DNA from 4 places in the Mesorhizobium sp. P3_A9 genome. Region 3 is predicted to be linked to each of the others. Evidence: riboswitches for the same ligand, from Rfam matches in the RefSeq annotation. Region 3 holds a riboswitch; each other region holds the start of a gene.
What was found. A riboswitch is a leader RNA that binds a small molecule or an ion and turns the genes downstream of it on or off. The one in region 3 is predicted to bind cobalamin.
Positions count from the first base shown of each region.

Region 1: it holds a riboswitch for cobalamin, as region 3 does, so the genes downstream of both, AC1DX0_RS17415 (DUF1636 family protein) here and AC1DX0_RS20825 (CbtB domain-containing protein) in region 3, are expected to answer to the same signal.
Region 2: it holds a riboswitch for cobalamin, as region 3 does, so the genes downstream of both, AC1DX0_RS11125 (DUF1636 family protein) here and AC1DX0_RS20825 (CbtB domain-containing protein) in region 3, are expected to answer to the same signal.
Region 4: it holds a riboswitch for cobalamin, as region 3 does, so the genes downstream of both, AC1DX0_RS20715 (aromatic ring-hydroxylating oxygenase subunit alpha) here and AC1DX0_RS20825 (CbtB domain-containing protein) in region 3, are expected to answer to the same signal.

Region 1 is NZ_JBFUGJ010000116.1:11,873-14,952, reverse strand. It holds gene cobW (cobalamin biosynthesis protein CobW) at 1-822, opposite strand, end outside; gene AC1DX0_RS17415 (DUF1636 family protein) at 825-1,253, opposite strand; cobalamin riboswitch at 1,293-1,498, opposite strand; gene AC1DX0_RS17410 (winged helix-turn-helix domain-containing protein) at 1,528-2,727, opposite strand; gene AC1DX0_RS17405 (NADH-quinone oxidoreductase subunit A) at 3,060-3,080, shown strand, end outside.
Region 2 is NZ_JBFUGJ010000054.1:16,048-21,143, reverse strand. It holds gene AC1DX0_RS11130 (substrate-binding domain-containing protein) at 1-760, shown strand, start outside; cobalamin riboswitch at 1,012-1,217, shown strand; gene AC1DX0_RS11125 (DUF1636 family protein) at 1,309-1,704, shown strand; gene AC1DX0_RS11120 (ABC transporter ATP-binding protein) at 1,701-2,489, shown strand; gene AC1DX0_RS11115 (ABC transporter substrate-binding protein) at 2,537-3,484, shown strand; gene AC1DX0_RS11110 (FecCD family ABC transporter permease) at 3,484-4,533, shown strand; gene AC1DX0_RS11105 (phosphatidate cytidylyltransferase) at 4,549-5,096, opposite strand, start outside.
Region 3 is NZ_JBFUGJ010000163.1:5,999-8,978, reverse strand. It holds gene AC1DX0_RS20835 (MFS transporter) at 1-200, shown strand, start outside; gene AC1DX0_RS20830 (aromatic ring-hydroxylating oxygenase subunit alpha) at 205-1,374, opposite strand; cobalamin riboswitch at 1,533-1,730, shown strand; gene AC1DX0_RS20825 (CbtB domain-containing protein) at 1,764-1,943, shown strand; gene AC1DX0_RS20820 (CbtA family protein) at 1,959-2,768, shown strand; gene cobU (bifunctional adenosylcobinamide kinase/adenosylcobinamide-phosphate guanylyltransferase) at 2,761-2,980, shown strand, end outside.
Region 4 is NZ_JBFUGJ010000161.1:5,763-11,393, forward strand. It holds gene bglA (beta-galactosidase BglA) at 1-1,487, shown strand, start outside; gene AC1DX0_RS20695 (ABC transporter ATP-binding protein) at 1,518-2,630, shown strand; gene AC1DX0_RS20700 (DUF680 domain-containing protein) at 2,716-2,955, opposite strand; gene AC1DX0_RS20705 (DUF680 domain-containing protein) at 3,023-3,226, opposite strand; gene AC1DX0_RS20710 (DUF680 domain-containing protein) at 3,299-3,499, opposite strand; cobalamin riboswitch at 3,994-4,195, shown strand; gene AC1DX0_RS20715 (aromatic ring-hydroxylating oxygenase subunit alpha) at 4,310-5,557, shown strand; gene AC1DX0_RS20720 (FAD-binding oxidoreductase) at 5,578-5,631, shown strand, end outside.

The DNA of each region.
Region 1 (3,080 bases), on a different contig from region 3:
GACGCGCTTGGCCAGCTCGTCCGGATTGGCGATCGAGGCAATGTCGACGATGAAGGTGTCGAAGTCGTCATGCTCGTGGTCGAACGCGCCGTCATGATGGGACTTGCGGTTTTCGATGTCGTCCTCGACGGCGAGCCCGAGGCCGAGCAGCACCGAGGGGTCGACCTTGCCATACGACGTCGGCACGATCTTCACGGCTCGGGCGGAGTGTTCGCCAATGATGGCATTGGCGCGGGCCGAGCCGGCGGCGTCCATCAGGTCGCTCTTCGACAGGATGATCAGGTCGGCGCAGGCGATCTGGTCCTCGAACACCTCCTCGACCGGGTCGTCATGGTCGAGGCTGTCATCCCCGGCGCGCTGCGCCTGCAAGGCGTCCATGTCGTTGGCGACGCGGCCTTCGGCAAGCGCCGGGCCATCGACAACCGCAATGACGCCGTCGACGGTCACACGGCTCTTCACCGTCGGCCACTGGAAAGCCTGGACCAGCGGCTTGGGCAGAGCGAGGCCCGAGGTCTCGATCAGGATATGGTCGACCTTCGGCGTCAGCGACAGGATCTTGTCGAGCGCCGGCACGAAATCGTCGGCGACGGTGCAGCAGATGCAGCCATTGGCCAGTTCGACGATGTTTTCTTCCGGGCACGTGTCGATGCCGCAGCCTTTCAAAATCTCGCCGTCGATACCGATATCGCCGAACTCGTTGACGATGATGGCGATGCGCTTGCCGCCGGCGTTTTCCAGGAGATGGCGGACCAGCGTCGTCTTGCCGGCGCCAAGGAAGCCGGTGACGACAGTGCAGGGAACACGGGAGACGGAAGCGGTCATGGTTAGTCCTTCAGCATGTCGAGGGGTGGAATGCGGGCCACGAGGCCGCGCTTGAGCGAATCGGGCCGGCCGCGCCATGGGATGAGGCCGTCCGTTGACGTGGCGAAGAGCTTTGCGCCGGTGACGAGGTCGGCGCCACTGGTCAGGGTCAGGTCGCCAAACACATAGCTCCAGCAGCCGTCGCGCAGGATGGCGGCGCTGAGCCGACGCTTGCAATTGCCGAGGCATTCGACCGTGCGCACGCGGATATGGTCGTCAGACGCTGCACGGCGCGTGTCCTCAGCCAAAAGTTCGCCGGCACGCGGATGGGCATCCGAGCCGGTCTCATCGCGGCAGGAGGCGCAGACAATGATGGTGACGCCGGCCAAAGCATCACTGTTGGCGGACGGAATATCCGCTGTGCCAGCCGAAAAACTGCTGTTCTGGTCCAAAAACCGGGCTCCTTGCCCGGAAACCCGCCGGGCGATCGGATTCTTCTGTCGCAGACGGCAGGTCTCCTGGCTCGCGAGTCATCGCCTTCGGTAGCCGCCTTCCCGGGAACCTCCCAGTGGCTTTCGGCCTTGGCTCTTCGCTTACAGTTGCGGGGACAGCCGCGGATTTGAGATCGAAATCCCGCACCGCATTCCCTCTTAGCCCTTGCCGTTGCGGGCAAGGGACCGTCTGAACCGGATTTAGGCTTTTGCGGGTAGCGGTGTCAACGCGAGCTTACGACACCGCCATGTCGGCCAGCGCCGGCCCCAAATCGCCGGCCGGCGTCACTTCCATGCGCTCGAGCCCGAGCCAGCCCTGCATCTGCTTCAGTTCCTCGAAGAGTTCTGCCGCTGTTTCAGGCGGTGCGCCGGGCTCGGAGTAGGCGGCATGGACGCGCAGGACGCTGGCCGGCCGGTCTGCCTTGAGGTCGACGCGTGCCACGATCCGGTCGCCGAGCAGGAAGGGCAGGACGTAGTAGCCGTATTGCCGCTTTTCGGCCGGTGTGTAGATCTCGATGCGGTAGTGGAAATCGAACAGCCGCTCCGAGCGCGACCGCTCGAAGACAACAGGATCGAACGGCGCCAGCAAGGCGCGGGCCTCGATTTTTCGGGGCAAACGGGCGTCCCTGTGAAGGTAAGCCGGCTTGTCCCAGCCTTCGACACGCACCGGCACCAACTCGCCGGTCTCGACCAGTTCCTCCAGCCGCCCCTTCATGTCGGCTGGCGACAGCCGGAAATAGTCGCGCAGGTCGCTTGATGTCGCGATGCCGTGGGCGCGGGCGGAAATGCGCAGCAATTCGCGATGCGCGTCCTCGGCGGCCGGCACCGGCAGATCGAGGATCGCCTGCGGCAGCACGCGCTCCGGCAGGTCGTAGAAGCGTTCGAAGCCACGGCGGTGCGCCGTCGTAATGCGCCCGGCCCAGAACAGCCATTCGAAGGCGTGCTTGGCATGGCTCCAGCCCCACCAGCCGCCCGAGCCCTTCTGACCTTCGAGTGCTGAAGCAGCGATCGGGCCGCGCTCGGCGACCGCGCGGTAGATCTCTTCTATATAGGCGGCGTGCTCGCGGCCCCATTTGGCCAATCCCAGATACATTTCGTCGCCTTGCTCGGCGCGCTGCATGCGCCAACGCATCAGCGGATAGGTCTCGACCGGCAGGAACGACGCCTCATGCGCCCAGTATTCGAAGACCGTGCGCTTGCGCGTCACCGCAGCATTGTCGAGCAGAGCGAGCGGGTAGGGGCCAAGGCGCGAATAGAGCGGCATATAATGCGCGCGCACCACCGCGCTGACGGAATCGATCTGCAGCAGGCCGGTGCGGGAGAGCACACGGGCGAAGTGGCGGCGGTCGGGTGTGCCATTTGGGCGCGGATCAAGAAACCCTTGAGCGGCGAGCGCGATGCGCCGGGCGGTGGCGAGCGAGATCTTTTCCTTCATTCGGCGGACTCTGAGGGCTTGTTGAACCGAGGTTCTGACGGGTGATTCCAGCTCATGCTAGCAGGGTTTTGGCGGCAACCCTGTCAGGAGAGAAAAGTGGAGTAAAAAGTGAAGGAAATCAAACAAGAGCGGATCGGACCAGTTTCTTCGGATATGCCGTCCAGCACTGCGTTTTGAACAAGGTTTGACTTGCTTCGCTGGAAGTGCTGCGCTAACCCTCGCCGCGTTGCAGCATAGGCCCCTTAAAACGGTTCAGCGGTTAAACTGTCACGCTTCCGCATTAAGGTCCGGTGCTGTAATCAAAGTGGATTGGCGCCAACGGAAACCGCTGCATGAACGCACTCCTCAGTTCG
Region 2 (5,096 bases), on a different contig from region 3:
GCAGATCGCCGACGGCGCCGGCAACGTCAACACGCAGACCTCGCAGGTCGACAATTTCATCACCCAGAAGGTCGATCTCCTGCTGATCTCGCCCTTCGAGGCGGCGCCGCTGACGCCGGCGGTGAAGCGCGCCATGGATGCCGGCATCCCGGTCATCGAACTCGACCGCAAGACGGTCGGCGATCCTGGCAAGGACTACACCGCCTTCATCGGCGGCGACAATTACAAGATCGCGCTCGAAGCGGGCAAATACACCGCCAAGACCTTGCTGCCGGAAGGTGGCGAAGCGGCCGTGCTGGAAGGTCTCCCGAGTTCGACGCCGGCCGTAGAGCGGCTGAATGGCTTCAAGGACGGCGTCAAGGAGAATGCCAAGATCCAGGTCGTTGCCGAGCAGGCTGCCGACTGGGTGCCGGATAAAGCCCAGACCGCTTTCTCGGCCATGTTGCAGGCGCATCCCGACATCAAGGTGCTCTACGCCTCGAACGACATGATGGCGGCCGGCGCGCTGCTTGCCGCCAAGGGCGCTGGCAAGGACGTCAAGATCATCGGTACTGATGGCTTGCCAGGCCCGGCCGGTGGCATCGAGGCCGTCGCCAAGGGTGACTGGGCGGCGACCTTCACCTACCCGACGGGTGCGAAGGAAGCGATCGAGATGTCGAAGAAGATCCTACTCGATTGCGCCACTTCGGTGGATACGACGGTCACTGTCGAGACGACGGCGATCACGCCCGAGAACGCCAAGCAGCTGTCAGGCAAGTAAGCGCGTCTGCCTGCAGACTATCCGATCCGGGGCGGGGTTCACGCGAACTCCGCCCTGTCTGCGTCCGCAACCTTCAGCGATAGTTCGAAGGGTTGTGGCAAGGGATTGACATCGACAAAGAAAACCACCTAAATCGTTCTGTTATTACATTACAGATGGAGATATCGCACGCCTCTAGCTGACAAGCTGCCGGTGCCGCGATGGTGACAGGTTCAGTCGAAAAGAATCGTTGCGATGCGCTCGGGGCAAATCTACGGTGGCCCCGTGATGGTCCCCGCGCCGAAAGGCAAGGGGTGAAAAGGGAACACGGTGAGACCCTCAAAGGTCGAGACCGTGGCTGCCCCCGCAACTGTAAGCGGTGAGCAAGATCCGATATGCCACTGGCCGGCAAGGCTGGGAAGGCAGGATTGAGCCGAGACCCGCGAGCCAGGAGACCTGCCATCACTGAGTTGACCGGACGGGGTGTGCCGGGAGGAAACGTGGACGTCGGTCTTGTCGGCCGGCTCGCCAACATCCTTCCGTCGCCAGTTTTGGAAAGTGACGGAAAGTTGGACGGCGCCATCCATCGCATCATCGTGTGCACGCTTTGCCGTGACGTCCCGACAGGGATCAGGTCGGGCGAAAGCCTTTGCGCGGATTTGCGGTCCCGGCTCTCAGCCCACCACGAGCCCGTGGTTGCGCATGGCTTCACGATCGAAGGCGTCGAGTGCATGGCGGGCTGCGCGCGGCCGCTGACGGTGGCCTTCCAGGCGCCGGGCAAGGCCGCCTATCTCTTCGGCTCCATAGACGCGGAGGCCGACGCCGGCGATCTCGTGCGATTTGCCAGGCTTTACGCCTCGCTAGCCGACGGCTGGTGCAATTCCGGACAACGCCCGCCCCGACTGGCCGGCAAGACGCTGGCCCGCATCCCGGGATCGGGCAAGCCTGCGGGGGACAGCCGATGACAATGCCGCTTCTCGAAGCGCGCGACCTCGGCGCGACGGCCAACGGGCGGGATCTGGTCCATGCGGTCAGCCTGTCGGTGGCATTAGGCGATCGCCTCGCTATCATCGGCCCCAATGGCGCCGGCAAGACCACACTGCTGCGCATGCTGTCGGGCATGCTCAAGCCTAGCTCCGGAGAGGTGAAGCTCAGCGGGCGCCGCCTGGACAGGATCTCGACCGCCGAACGGGCGTTGCACATAGCCGTCGTCGGCCAGACCGACCAGCCTGATCCGCGACTAGCGGTGATCGACTATGTCGAGCTTGGCCGCGTCCCGCATGCCGGCCTGAGGCGCAGGAGCGAGGAACGCGACATTGTCGTCGATGCGCTGCGCCGGACCGGGCTGTTGCCGCTGCTTGGCCGCAGCATCGGCTCGCTGTCGGGTGGGGAACGCCAACGCGCCCAACTGGCGCGCGCCATCGCACAGCAACCGAAAGTGCTGTTCCTCGACGAGCCGACCAACCATCTCGATCCGCGCGCCCGCGGTGAGCTTCTCGAACTCGTGGCCGGCTTCGGCATGACGGTTATCGCCGTGCTGCATGATCTGGCCCTGGTGGCGCCCTTCGCCACCAGGGTCGCGGTGATGCACGAAGCCCGGCTGCATGCGCTGGCCGCCCCGCGCGAAGCGCTGACCCAACAGCTGATCCGCGAGATTTTCGGCGTCGACGTGTTTCGCCTGCGCCATCCCACCGAGGACCGCGAACTGACGGTGTTCGATGTTCCGAACCGCGCCGCGCCGCCGTCCTGATCGACCCCATTCCTCATCCGACACTGTTCAACCAAGGAGCAAAATCCGTGAAACGTCTCTCACTGTCGCTCGTCTTCTCGCTGCTGGCCTCGACGGCCTTCGCCTTCCCCGTCACCGTCGACAGCTGCGGCAAGCAGTTGACCTTCGACGCGCCGCCCAAGCGCGCCGTCATCCACGATCTCAACATGGCCGAGATGGCCTTCGCGCTGAAGCTGCAGCCGTCGATCGTCGGCCTGACCGGCATCACCGGATGGTACAAGGTCGGCCCCGAATTCAAGGCCGAGCAGGGTTCCATTCCGGAACTGGCGCCAAAATATCCGACGCTCGAGAACCTCGTCGCGGTCGAGCCCGATTTCTTCTTCGCCGGCTGGTACTATGGCATGAAGCCGGGCGGTGACGTGACGCCCGACACGCTCGCCCCGCACGGCATCAAGACGCTGGTGCTGACCGAAAGCTGCGTCCATCTCGACAAGAACCGCCCCGCCGCCTCGATGGACCTTCTGTATGGCGACGTCGAAAAGCTGGGCAAGATTTTTGGCAAGGACGCCGAAGCCGAGAAGCTTGTTGCCGGCTGGAAGTCACAGCTCGCTGATATCACCGCCAAGGTCGGCAGCGCCAAGGGGACGCGGGTGTTCCTCTATGATTCCGGTGAGGACAAGCCGTTCACCGCCGGAAAATTCGCCATTCCCAGCGCCATGATCACCGCCGCCGGCGGTGACAACATCATGGCCGACATGGACACCAGCTGGGGCAACACCGATTGGGAAACCGTGGCGTCGCGCAATCCGCAATTCCTCATCCTGCTCGATTACCAGGATGGTGGCGGCTACAAGAAATTGCTCGATTTCCTCAAGGCCCATCCGGCGATGAAGGAAACGGATGCGGTCAAGAACGAGCGCTTCGTGGCCCTGCGCTATGCCGAGCTGACACCCGGACCGGCGAACATCGAGGCGATCGCCAAGATCGCCAAAGCGATGCATCCGGAAGCGTTCTGATGCTTCTTGCCCCAAGGCATGGATCCGCCGCGCTCTCGGGGCACAAGGCATTCGCGCTGGCGATGGCGGCGGGCGCGGTGGCGATCGTCGCCCTCGTGCTGCTGTCGATCGCCTATGGTTCGACGCTGATCCCGCTGACCGACGTCATCGCCGCACTTGGCCATGCCGTCGGGTTGAATGAGCACCAGGTGTCGGACCCGATCGGCAAGATCGTCGTTGACCTGCGGCTGCCGCGCACGATCCTCGCGGTCTGTGTCGGTGGCGGCCTCGGCATAACAGGCGCACTGTTGCAGACGGTGACCCGCAACGATCTTGCCGATCCGTTCCTGTTCGGCCTGTCCTCGGGGGCTGCCGCAGGGGCTGTTTCCGTCATCACCGTCTTTGGTGACAGTTTTGGCATCTGGACCTTGCCGGTCGCGGCCTTCACCGGCGGCATACTGGCCGCGAGCATCGTCCTGCTGCTGGTCGCGCGGGTGAGGGGGCAGGGGCCGGAACGGCTGATCCTGGCCGGCCTTGCAGTCTCCTTCCTGTTCACGGCATTGACCAACTATCTGGTGTTTGCCGGAGACCAGCGCGCGGCCCACTCGGTGCTATTCTGGACGATGGGCGGGCTCGGGCTGGCGCGCTGGGACAATGTCTGGCTGGGCGCACTGGGCGCCGGCACGATCGCGGCCTACGGGTTGTGGAACCACCGCAGGCTGGACGCCTTCCTGGCCGGTGAAAGTGCCGCCGAAAGCCTTGGTGTGCCGGTGGCGCGGATGCGCAGGACGACGTTTCTCGTTGCCGCCTTCTCGACGGCAATTCTCGTCTCGGTCGCCGGTGTCATCGGCTTCGTCGGGCTGATGATCCCGCATCTGTCGCGGCCGCTGGCCGGTCCCTTGCATCTGCGCCTGATCGCAAGCTGTGCGCTATTCGGGGCGGTGCTCTTGCTGGCAAGCGATCTTCTGGCGCGAACCTTGCTGCCGCCGCAGGAGCTGCCGATCGGCATCATCACCAGCTCGCTCGGCGCCTTCTTCGTCGTCACGCTGGTCATGCGAAACCGGCTCTGACTGCGCTAGGCCGGTTCAGACGGTCCAGAAATAGCGTACGATGTGAAAGAAGATCGGGGCGGCGAAGACCAGGCTGTCGGTGCGGTCCATCATGCCGCCATGGCCTTCGATGAGATGGCCCCAGTCCTTGACGCCCTGGTCGCGCTTGATGGCCGAGGCCACCAGCCCGCCCAGAAACCCCATCGAACAGGCGACGAAGGCCACGCAAGCCGCCTGCAACGGCGAGAACGGCGTCACGAACGACAAGAGCGCGCCGAGCAGGCTCGCCGACACCACTCCGCCGATCAGGCCTTCCCAGGTTTTCGACGGCGAGACGGTCGGCGAGAAACGGTGTTTTCCAAACAGCTTGCCGAAGATGTATTGCAGCACGTCGCTGCCTTGCACGACGATGATCAGGAAGGCGATCAGCAACAGATTGCGGCCCTCGAAGCCGGGCACGTCGAGCGTCAGCAGCGCTGGCACATGGCTGACGCAGTAGACCGAGATCATGACCGCCCATTGCTGCGCGGCGATCCGCTCGAGAAAGCGTTCGGTGTCGCCATGCAGCGCGGTGATGGCCGGCA
Region 3 (2,980 bases):
TGCGCTCGGTGCGCTCCTATGAGCGGGCGCAGATGGCGGCGGTCTACCGCACCTATCTCGACTTTTCCGAACTGACGCCGCCACTGGTCTATTCCGTGGTGCTGATCTTTTTCGGACTGGGATCGGTGTTCGTCACGCTCAGCCTGCTGGCGGCGGTTTGCGGCTTTGTCACCTGGCGGTATCTGCCGAAGTCTTTGTGAAGGATCACGGCGAAAGCGCTGCGTGGCGCTCGCGCACCCAGTTGTGGAAACGGTGCAGGTCGTATTCCTCGGGCATGAGCACGCCGGCTTCGTGGCGCATCGAGCGCAGGCCCCTCTGGTTGACCTCGCAGATCGCCGCATCCTCTTCCAGCACCTGTGTGCCGAAGGCAACGATGTTGTCGATGTCGGTCGCGGCCAGCGCGTCGGGCGCGAACAGCCATTCGGCGACAAGCTCCGTCTGTTCGGGGCCGAGCGGCACCAGGCGCACGGTCCTGACATAATCGACATGACCGACGATGAACATCGAGGGCAGGCTGGTGGCGTAGGTCTGGCCGGCGGCACGTTCGGCTTGCGTCAACCCCGGGAAGACCGGCCCATGCGCCTGGCCATCGCGCGACCATGTCTCAGCGCCGGCGCGCAGGCCGCCAGAAAACTCCGGCGCGTCATTGTCGGCGTGGCGGGACCATTCGGGATCGTCGTGCCGGCTCATCAGGCCGCGGCCATAGATCGGCACCAGCCGCGACAGGTCCTTGTGCACCCCCGGACAGTGCAGGCACTCGTTGAAGTTTTCCCAAAAAATCTTCCAGTTGCAGTTCATCACCTTGCGCAGCACATGGCCCGAGACCAGCGTTTCCAACGGCCAGTTGCCGAGATTGCCGGAGGCGGGATCAAAGGATGCCTGCGCCGAGCCGGCGGCATCCTCCTGCAGATTGATGAACACGAAGCCGCGCCACACCGACAGCGCGACGCGATAGAGCGGGTGGTCGGCCTTGTCGAAGCCGGCCGGTAGCGATTTCGACGGCACGCGCACGAGGTCGCCGCGCAGCGAATAGGACCAGGCATGATAGGGGCAAGTGATCAGCCGTGCCTTCAGCCGGCCCTCGCTCTCCTGGCAAAGCTGCGAGCCGCGATGCCGGCAGGTGTTGTGGAAGGCGCGCAGCTCGCCGGTGTCGTCGCGCAGCACGAGGATGTCCTGCGTGCCGATGCGGAATCGGCGGAAGGCCAGCGGCTGGGCCAGATCGGCCTCGCGACAGACGAGCAGCCAGTTTTTGTACCAGATGGCATCAAGGTCCCGTTGATAGGCTGCCGCATCCCAATAGGCCGATGAGGGCAGCGTCGGTTCGGCCCGGGTCAGGCCGTTATAGGGATCGCGCTCGCTGGCATTGGGCTGCATAGCTGGGGGCTGCATCGCTGGCTTCCTGTGAGGACGCCAGCCGACACCCGGCCAGCATGATTGTCAATTGTCGTGCCCAGGACCACTGGACTTGTCGGCATGGCGCAATCGCGCTGATTGCCGGCGGAATTTGGTTTGCCGCGTGTCGTGATTTTCCCTATAGTCATACAGTCGTCGGTTCCGTTTTGGAGCCAAGAGGGAATGCGGTGCGGGCTCGTTTGTTGCCCAATGCCGTGGCTGCCCCCGCAACTGTGTGCGGTAGTCCTCTCCATATGCCACTGAAGATTCGTCTTCGGGAAGGTGGAGAAGGGCGCTGATCCGCGAGCCAGGAGACCTGCCGGCGACGGCAAAACTGACAGGCCCTCGGGTGGAGGGTGAAAGGACAAGATATGACTACTGCTTCCGTCTCCCTCGGCGCCTCCGTCTCCTCGCAGTCGCGCTTCATGCAGCTGGCACTTGCCGCGCTGCTCGGCACCTTCATCATCGGCTTTGTCGGCTTCTCGCATATCGATGCGGTCCACAATGCCGGTCATGACAACCGCCATTCGATGGCGTTTCCCTGCCACTGACGAGGATCTGACATCATGAATCTGTTTCGCAACGTCGTGTTCATCGCGGCGATCGCAGGGCTCGTGGCCGGCGTCGTCCTCGCCTGCATGCAGGCCTATGCCACCGTGCCGCTGATCCTCAAGGCGGAAGTCTACGAACAGGCCGAAGGCGGCCATAAGCATGAACACGCCGCGGCGCCGACTGATGCCGCCAGCGGCAACGCAATGAGCTCTGCCGCTCCTGCGGCATCGAACGCCATGAGCACTGCCGCRCCGGCRCCGGCCGARGCKGCSGCTCCGGCCGAAGACGARGGCTGGGCGCCGGCCGAYGGCTTCGAGCGCTTYGCCTTCARCGTCGTGTCCAATGTCGTCACCGGCATCGGCTTCGCGCTGATCCTGGTCGCGGTTTCGGAATTCGCCGGCGGCATCGGCAATTGGCGCCAGGGCGTGTTCTGGGGTCTGGCCGGCTTTGCCGTGTTCACACTGGCGCCTGGCCTCGGCCTGCCGCCGGAACTGCCGGCCATGCCGGCGGCCGACCTCACGCAGCGCCAGATATGGTGGGTGGCAACCGTGATAGCGACCGCCATCGGGCTCGGCCTGATCGCCTTCCGCAAGTCGCTGCCGCTGGCCATCCTTGGCGTAGCGCTGATCGTCGCTCCGCACATTGTCGGCGCGCCGCAGCCCGACAGCTTCGAAACACCGATCCCGGAAGGCCTGCACCACCAGTTCGTGGTGGCGGTGACGGTGACCAATCTGGTGTTCTGGCTGGTGCTTGGYGCTGTCGTCGGCGTGGTGCGCGGACGCTTCACSGGMACSGCRACYAGCCTGCGCGACAGCTTTGCCTGATCGCAGCAAGCTGACCTTCATCATCGGCGGTGCCTCGGGCAAGAGCGCGCACGCCGAAACCCTGGCGACGGCGTTGCCCTCGCCATGGGCCTATATCGCCACAGCTGAAGCCTATGACGACGAGATGCGTGAGCGCATCGCGCTGCACCGTTCACGGCGCGGCGAGGGCTGGACGACCATCGACGCACCGCTCGACCTCGCGGGCGCGCTGG
Region 4 (5,631 bases), on a different contig from region 3:
ATGCCATCTGGATCTCGCCCTTCTTCAAGTCGCCGATGAAGGATTTCGGCTACGACGTCTCGGACTATTGCGATGTCGATCCGATGTTCGGCACGCTGGCCGATTTCGACGCGCTGACGGCAGAGGCGCACCGGTTGGGTCTCAAAGTGATGATCGACGAAGTGCTGTCGCACACCGCCGACAGCCACCCATGGTTCAAGGAGAGCCGGGCGAGCCGCAACAATTCGAAGGCGGACTGGTATGTCTGGGCGGACGCAAGGCCCGACGGCACGCCGCCCAACAACTGGCTGTCGATCTTCGGTGGGTCGGCCTGGCAGTGGGACACCAGCCGCCAGCAATACTATCTCCACAATTTCCTGGCCGAGCAGCCGGACCTCAACTTCCACAACCGCGAAGTCCAGGACGCGCTGCTCGACGTCACCCGCTTCTGGCTGGAACGCGGCGTTGACGGCTTCCGCCTCGACACGATCAATTTCTACTTCCACAGCCAGGGCCTGGAGAACAATCCGCCGCTGCCGCCGGAAGAGCGCAACGACCAGACCGCCCCGGCGGTCAATCCCTACAACTACCAGGACCATATCTACGACAAGAGCCGACCGGAAAACCTCGGCTTCCTCGAACGCTTCCGCGCCCTGCTCGACGAATATCCGGCGACCGCCGCTGTCGGCGAGGTCGGCGATTCGCAGCGCGGGCTGGAAGTCGTGGCGGCCTATACCGCCGGCGGCAAGCGCGTGCACATGTGCTATTCCTTCGATTTCCTGGCGCCGGAAAAGATCAGCGCGGACAAGGTCCGCTCGGTGCTGGAAGCCTTCGGCAAGGTCGCCAGCGACGGCTGGTCGTGCTGGGCCTTTTCCAACCATGACGTGATGCGTCCGGCCTCGCGCTGGGCCGCCAGCGAAGCCGATCCGATCGCCTATCTCAAGGTCATCTCGGCATTGCTGATGTCGCTGCGCGGCTCTGTCTGCCTCTACCAGGGCGAAGAGCTCGGGCTCGGCGAAGCTGAATTGCGCTTCGAGGATTTGCAGGATCCCTATGGCATCCGCTTCTGGCCGGAATTCAAGGGCCGCGACGGCTGCCGCACGCCCATGGTGTGGGATGGCAGCGCCAAGAATGGTGGCTTCTCCCAGGCAAAGCCCTGGTTGCCGGTGCCGGCCAAGCATCTGGCGCAAGCGGTCAATGTCCAGCAGGGCGACCAGGCTTCGCTGCTCGAGCACTATCGGCGCTTCCTCACCTTCCGCCGTGCCCATCCGGCACTGGCCAAGGGCGATATCACCTTCATCGAAAGCGAGGGCGACACCGTCGCCTTCACGCGCCGGGCCGGCAACGAGCAGATCGTCTGTGTCTTCAACCTCGGCGCCAAGCCGGCCAAGGTTGACCTTGGCAGCCGATCACTGCAACCTTTGCCGGGACACGGGTTTTCCGGGCAAGCGAGCCCCGGTTCGATCGAGCTTGGCGGCTACGGCGCCTGGTTCGGGCGCATCGACTGAATCTTTGAGGAAATCACTGGGAGGAAACCAATGGCCGATGTCAATCTGAGACAAGTGAAGAAGTCGTACGGCAATCTCAACATTCTCCATGGCATCGACCTCGATATCAAATCGGGCGAGTTCATCGTCTTCGTCGGTCCGTCGGGCTGCGGCAAGTCGACCTTGCTGCGCTCCATCGCCGGGCTCGAGGAAATCACGGCCGGTGAGCTCAAGATCGACGGCGAAGTGGTCAATGACGTGCCGCCGTCGAAGCGCGGCATCGCCATGGTGTTCCAGTCCTACGCGCTCTATCCGCACATGACCGTCTACGACAACATGGCGTTCTCGATGAAGATCGGCAAGGAGAACAAGGCCGAGATCGACCGGCGCGTGCGCCAGGCTGCGGAAATCCTGCAGCTGACCAAATATCTCGACCGGCTGCCCAAGGCGATGTCGGGGGGGCAGCGCCAGCGTGTCGCCATCGGCCGCGCCATCGTGCGCAATCCGAAAGTGTTCCTGTTCGACGAGCCGCTGTCGAACCTTGATGCCGCGCTGCGTGTCGCCACGCGTATCGAGATCGCCAAGCTTAAGGAATCGATGCCCAACACGACCATGATCTACGTCACCCACGACCAGGTCGAGGCGATGACGCTCGCCGACCGCATCGTGGTGTTGAAGGACGGCCATATCGAGCAAGTCGGTACGCCGATGGATCTCTACAAGAAGCCCGGCAATCTGTTCGTCGCCCAGTTCATCGGCTCTCCGGCCATGAACATCCTGCCGGCGACGATCGACAAGACCGGCAACCCGACCGTGGTCAGCCATGTCGGCGGGCGCAAGGCCACGGTGCCGATCACGACACCTGCCTCGGCGAAGGGTGCGGCGGTAAGCTTCGGTGTGCGGCCGGAGGACCTGATCATCGCCACCGGCGCGGATTATCTGTTCGAGGGAACGGTCGATTATGTCGAACAACTCGGCGAGGTTCAGCTGGTCTACGTCGACATCGGCCGCGCCGACCTGCCGCTGGTGACCAAGCTGCCCGGCAATGCCGAGGTCAAGCGCGGCTCGACATTGCGGCTTAGCGCCAATGGCGAAGACCTGCACATCTTCGATGCGGACGGACATTCCTTCGCGCTCCAAAAGCCGGAAGCAAAGGCGGCCTGAGGCGAACAGCTCCGCTGAATCAAGGCACATAAAAAAGAGCGGCGGGCCAGGCCCGCCGCTCTTTTTTGGAGGTCAGCTTCGGCTGTTAGTGGTTGCCGAAGAGGTCCCGGTCACTGCTCTGAGGGATCGACTTCTGCACGTCGCCCGACGAATTGAGCAGCTTGTAGACGGGCGAGCCGCTGTTGCGGATCGAAGCCGTACGCGAATTGTCGACCGAAGTCGCGGCAGGCTGGTTGGCGCCATTGGAGCCGTAGTTGTCGCTGCCTGCGAAGGCGCTGCCGGAGATGGCCAGAACGGCGGCGGCAGCAAGGATGATCTTCTTCATTTCAAGTCTCCTGAATTTTGAGTTTCACGGGAGCAGCGGGGCAAACCGCCGCTCCCGGAATCGGCTGTTAGCGGCCGAAAAGATTACGATCGGCACCCTGAACAGGTGCCTGGGCAGCCGGTTCCGACTTCTTGATCGAAGCCGTGTAAGAGCTGTCGGTCGAAGCAACGGCAGGCTGGTTGGCGCCATTGGAGCCGTAGTTGTCGCTGCCGGCAAAGGCGCTGCCGGAGATGGCCAGGACGGCGACGGCAGCAATGATGAACTTGTTCATGTTAGTCTCCTGAATTTCTTAAGGTCGGCCAGAGCGGCGGACAAAAACCCCGCCGTTGGCCGGGATCGGCTGTTAGTGGTTGCCGAAGAGGTTGTGGTCAGCACCCTGGACAGGCGTCTGAGCAGCCGGTTCCGACTTCTTGATCGAAGCGGTGTGCGAGCTGTCGACAGCAGCAGCTGCCGGGGAGGCATTCGAACCGTAGTTGTCGCTACCAGCGAAGGCGCTGCCGGAAATGGCCAGAAGGGCGGCGGCAGTGAGAACAATCTTTTTCATTTTGGGTACTCCAGTATTTTTTTCCGTCCGTCTAGCGGCGTGTCTTGGGATTAAAATCGCGTCGTTCGGACAGCCCCGATGTGGGAAAGCCAGCTGGCCGTTTCCAATCACGAAGTTGTTCCGTGTGGACCAAGTATCCACCACTTGAAATTGTACCAAGGCCCTCTTGATCGAACATTTTTCCTATTGATATCAAAAAGTTAGTTGAAACCAGCACTGCGATCACCAACTGTATCGGAGGCTCAGCGTTCACACCGTCCTGCACGCACCGTCAACAGAAACGAACCGTTCGGTTCGATTTTAGAATGTGCTAATAGTCACTTTTCGAAACCGTTAACCCTTTTTGCCCCCGTTTCGGGTCGATTTTGATAGCCGGCACAGCCGGCACCACGATGATTTCCGTGACCACGGTCCTTGACCGATCATTGCGCATGCGTGTCGCGCCACATGGATGCGATGTCGCTTTCATGCCGATGTCGCAAGCGCTGTCGTGATTAGATCATGACATCTCAGGTGCCGCTTCGTGACGATGGAGCGGAGAATTGGGAAGCCGGTCAGAATCCGGCGCTGCCCCCGCAACGGTGGTGGAGTTCAAGTCGCAACGGGAGACCACTGGGCGAAAGCCTGGGAAGGTGTCGCGATGGTCCGCAAGGACAACTCCAGAGCCCGGAAACCAGCCCGAGATTTCTAGACTCGACTGATCGCGGTGGGCGGTCAAGAGGCGGATGGTGCATGCCCGGCTTTCGCCGGCCTGCGCCCGATCCTTCCTCAATCACCACCAGTTCAGTCCTTGAACGAAGAGGACAGGACATGGATACGCGCAACGACATGCTGAGGCTCTTGAACAGCCGCAGGGACGGATTCTCGCTCGAGCAGCCCTTCTACACGGATCCCGATTTCTTCAAACTGGACATGGAGCTGATCTGGTATCGCGACTGGCTGTTCATCGGCCATGATTGCGAACTGCCGAAGCCCGGCAGCTTCATCACCGTACAGATCGGCGACTATCCGGTCGTGCTGGTGCGCGATCAGCAGGGCGAGATCAACGCCTTCCACAATTCCTGCCGCCATCGCGGCAGCCGCGTCTGCAACACCGACAAGGGCATGGCCGCCAAGCTGGTCTGCCCTTATCACCAGTGGACCTACGAGCTGGACGGAAGGCTGCTGTTTGCCCGCCAGATGGCCGACGGCTTCGACAAGAGCCAGTTCGGCCTGAAGCCGGTCGCCTGCGAGAGCGTGGCCGGCTACATCTTCATCTGCCTGGCCAAGGAGCCCGCCGACTTCGCACCGATGCGGGCGATGATCGAGCCCTACCTCAAGCCGCACCGCCTGGGCGAAGCAAAGATCGCCTTCGAGAGCACGATCGTCGAGAAGGGCAACTGGAAGCTCGTCTGGGAAAACAACCGCGAGTGCTACCATTGCGCCGGCAATCACCCGGAGCTGTGCAAGACCTTCCCGGAAGCCCCGACGGTGACCGGCGTGCAAGGCGCCGACAGCGACCCGGAGATGCTGGCGCATTGGGCCAAATGCGAGGCAGCCGGCCTGCCGAGCAAGTTCCGCATCGACCCGGCCGGGCAGTACCGCGCCACCCGCGCGCCGCTGCTGCGTGACGCAGTCAGCTACACGATGAACGGCAAGCGGGCGGTGAAGAAGAACCTGTCCGACAGCGTCTCGGCCGACCGTATCGGCACGTTGATGCACTATCACTACCCGACGACCTGGAATCATATCCTGATCGACCATGCGGTCACCTTCCGCGTGCTGCCGATCAGCGCCACGGAAACCGCGGTGACGACCAAATGGCTGGTCCACAAGGATGCGGTCGAGGGCGTCGATTACGATCTCGCCGAACTCACCCATGTCTGGACCGAGACCAACGACCAGGACCGCCGCATCGTCGAGGAAAACGCCTTCGGCATCCTGTCGCCAGCCTATGAACCCGGCCCCTATTCGGAGCTGCATGAGGGCGGCGTGATCCAGTTCGTCGACTGGTACGCCCGCTTCATCGGTCCGCGCCTTGCCGATGGCGGCCGGCCGGCGCTGCGCAGTGTCGCTTGAGAGGTTGAGGGATGAACGCGATGACGGATCTTGGCCTTTATCGCCATCTCGACCAGATGGCGCCCTGGAACGAC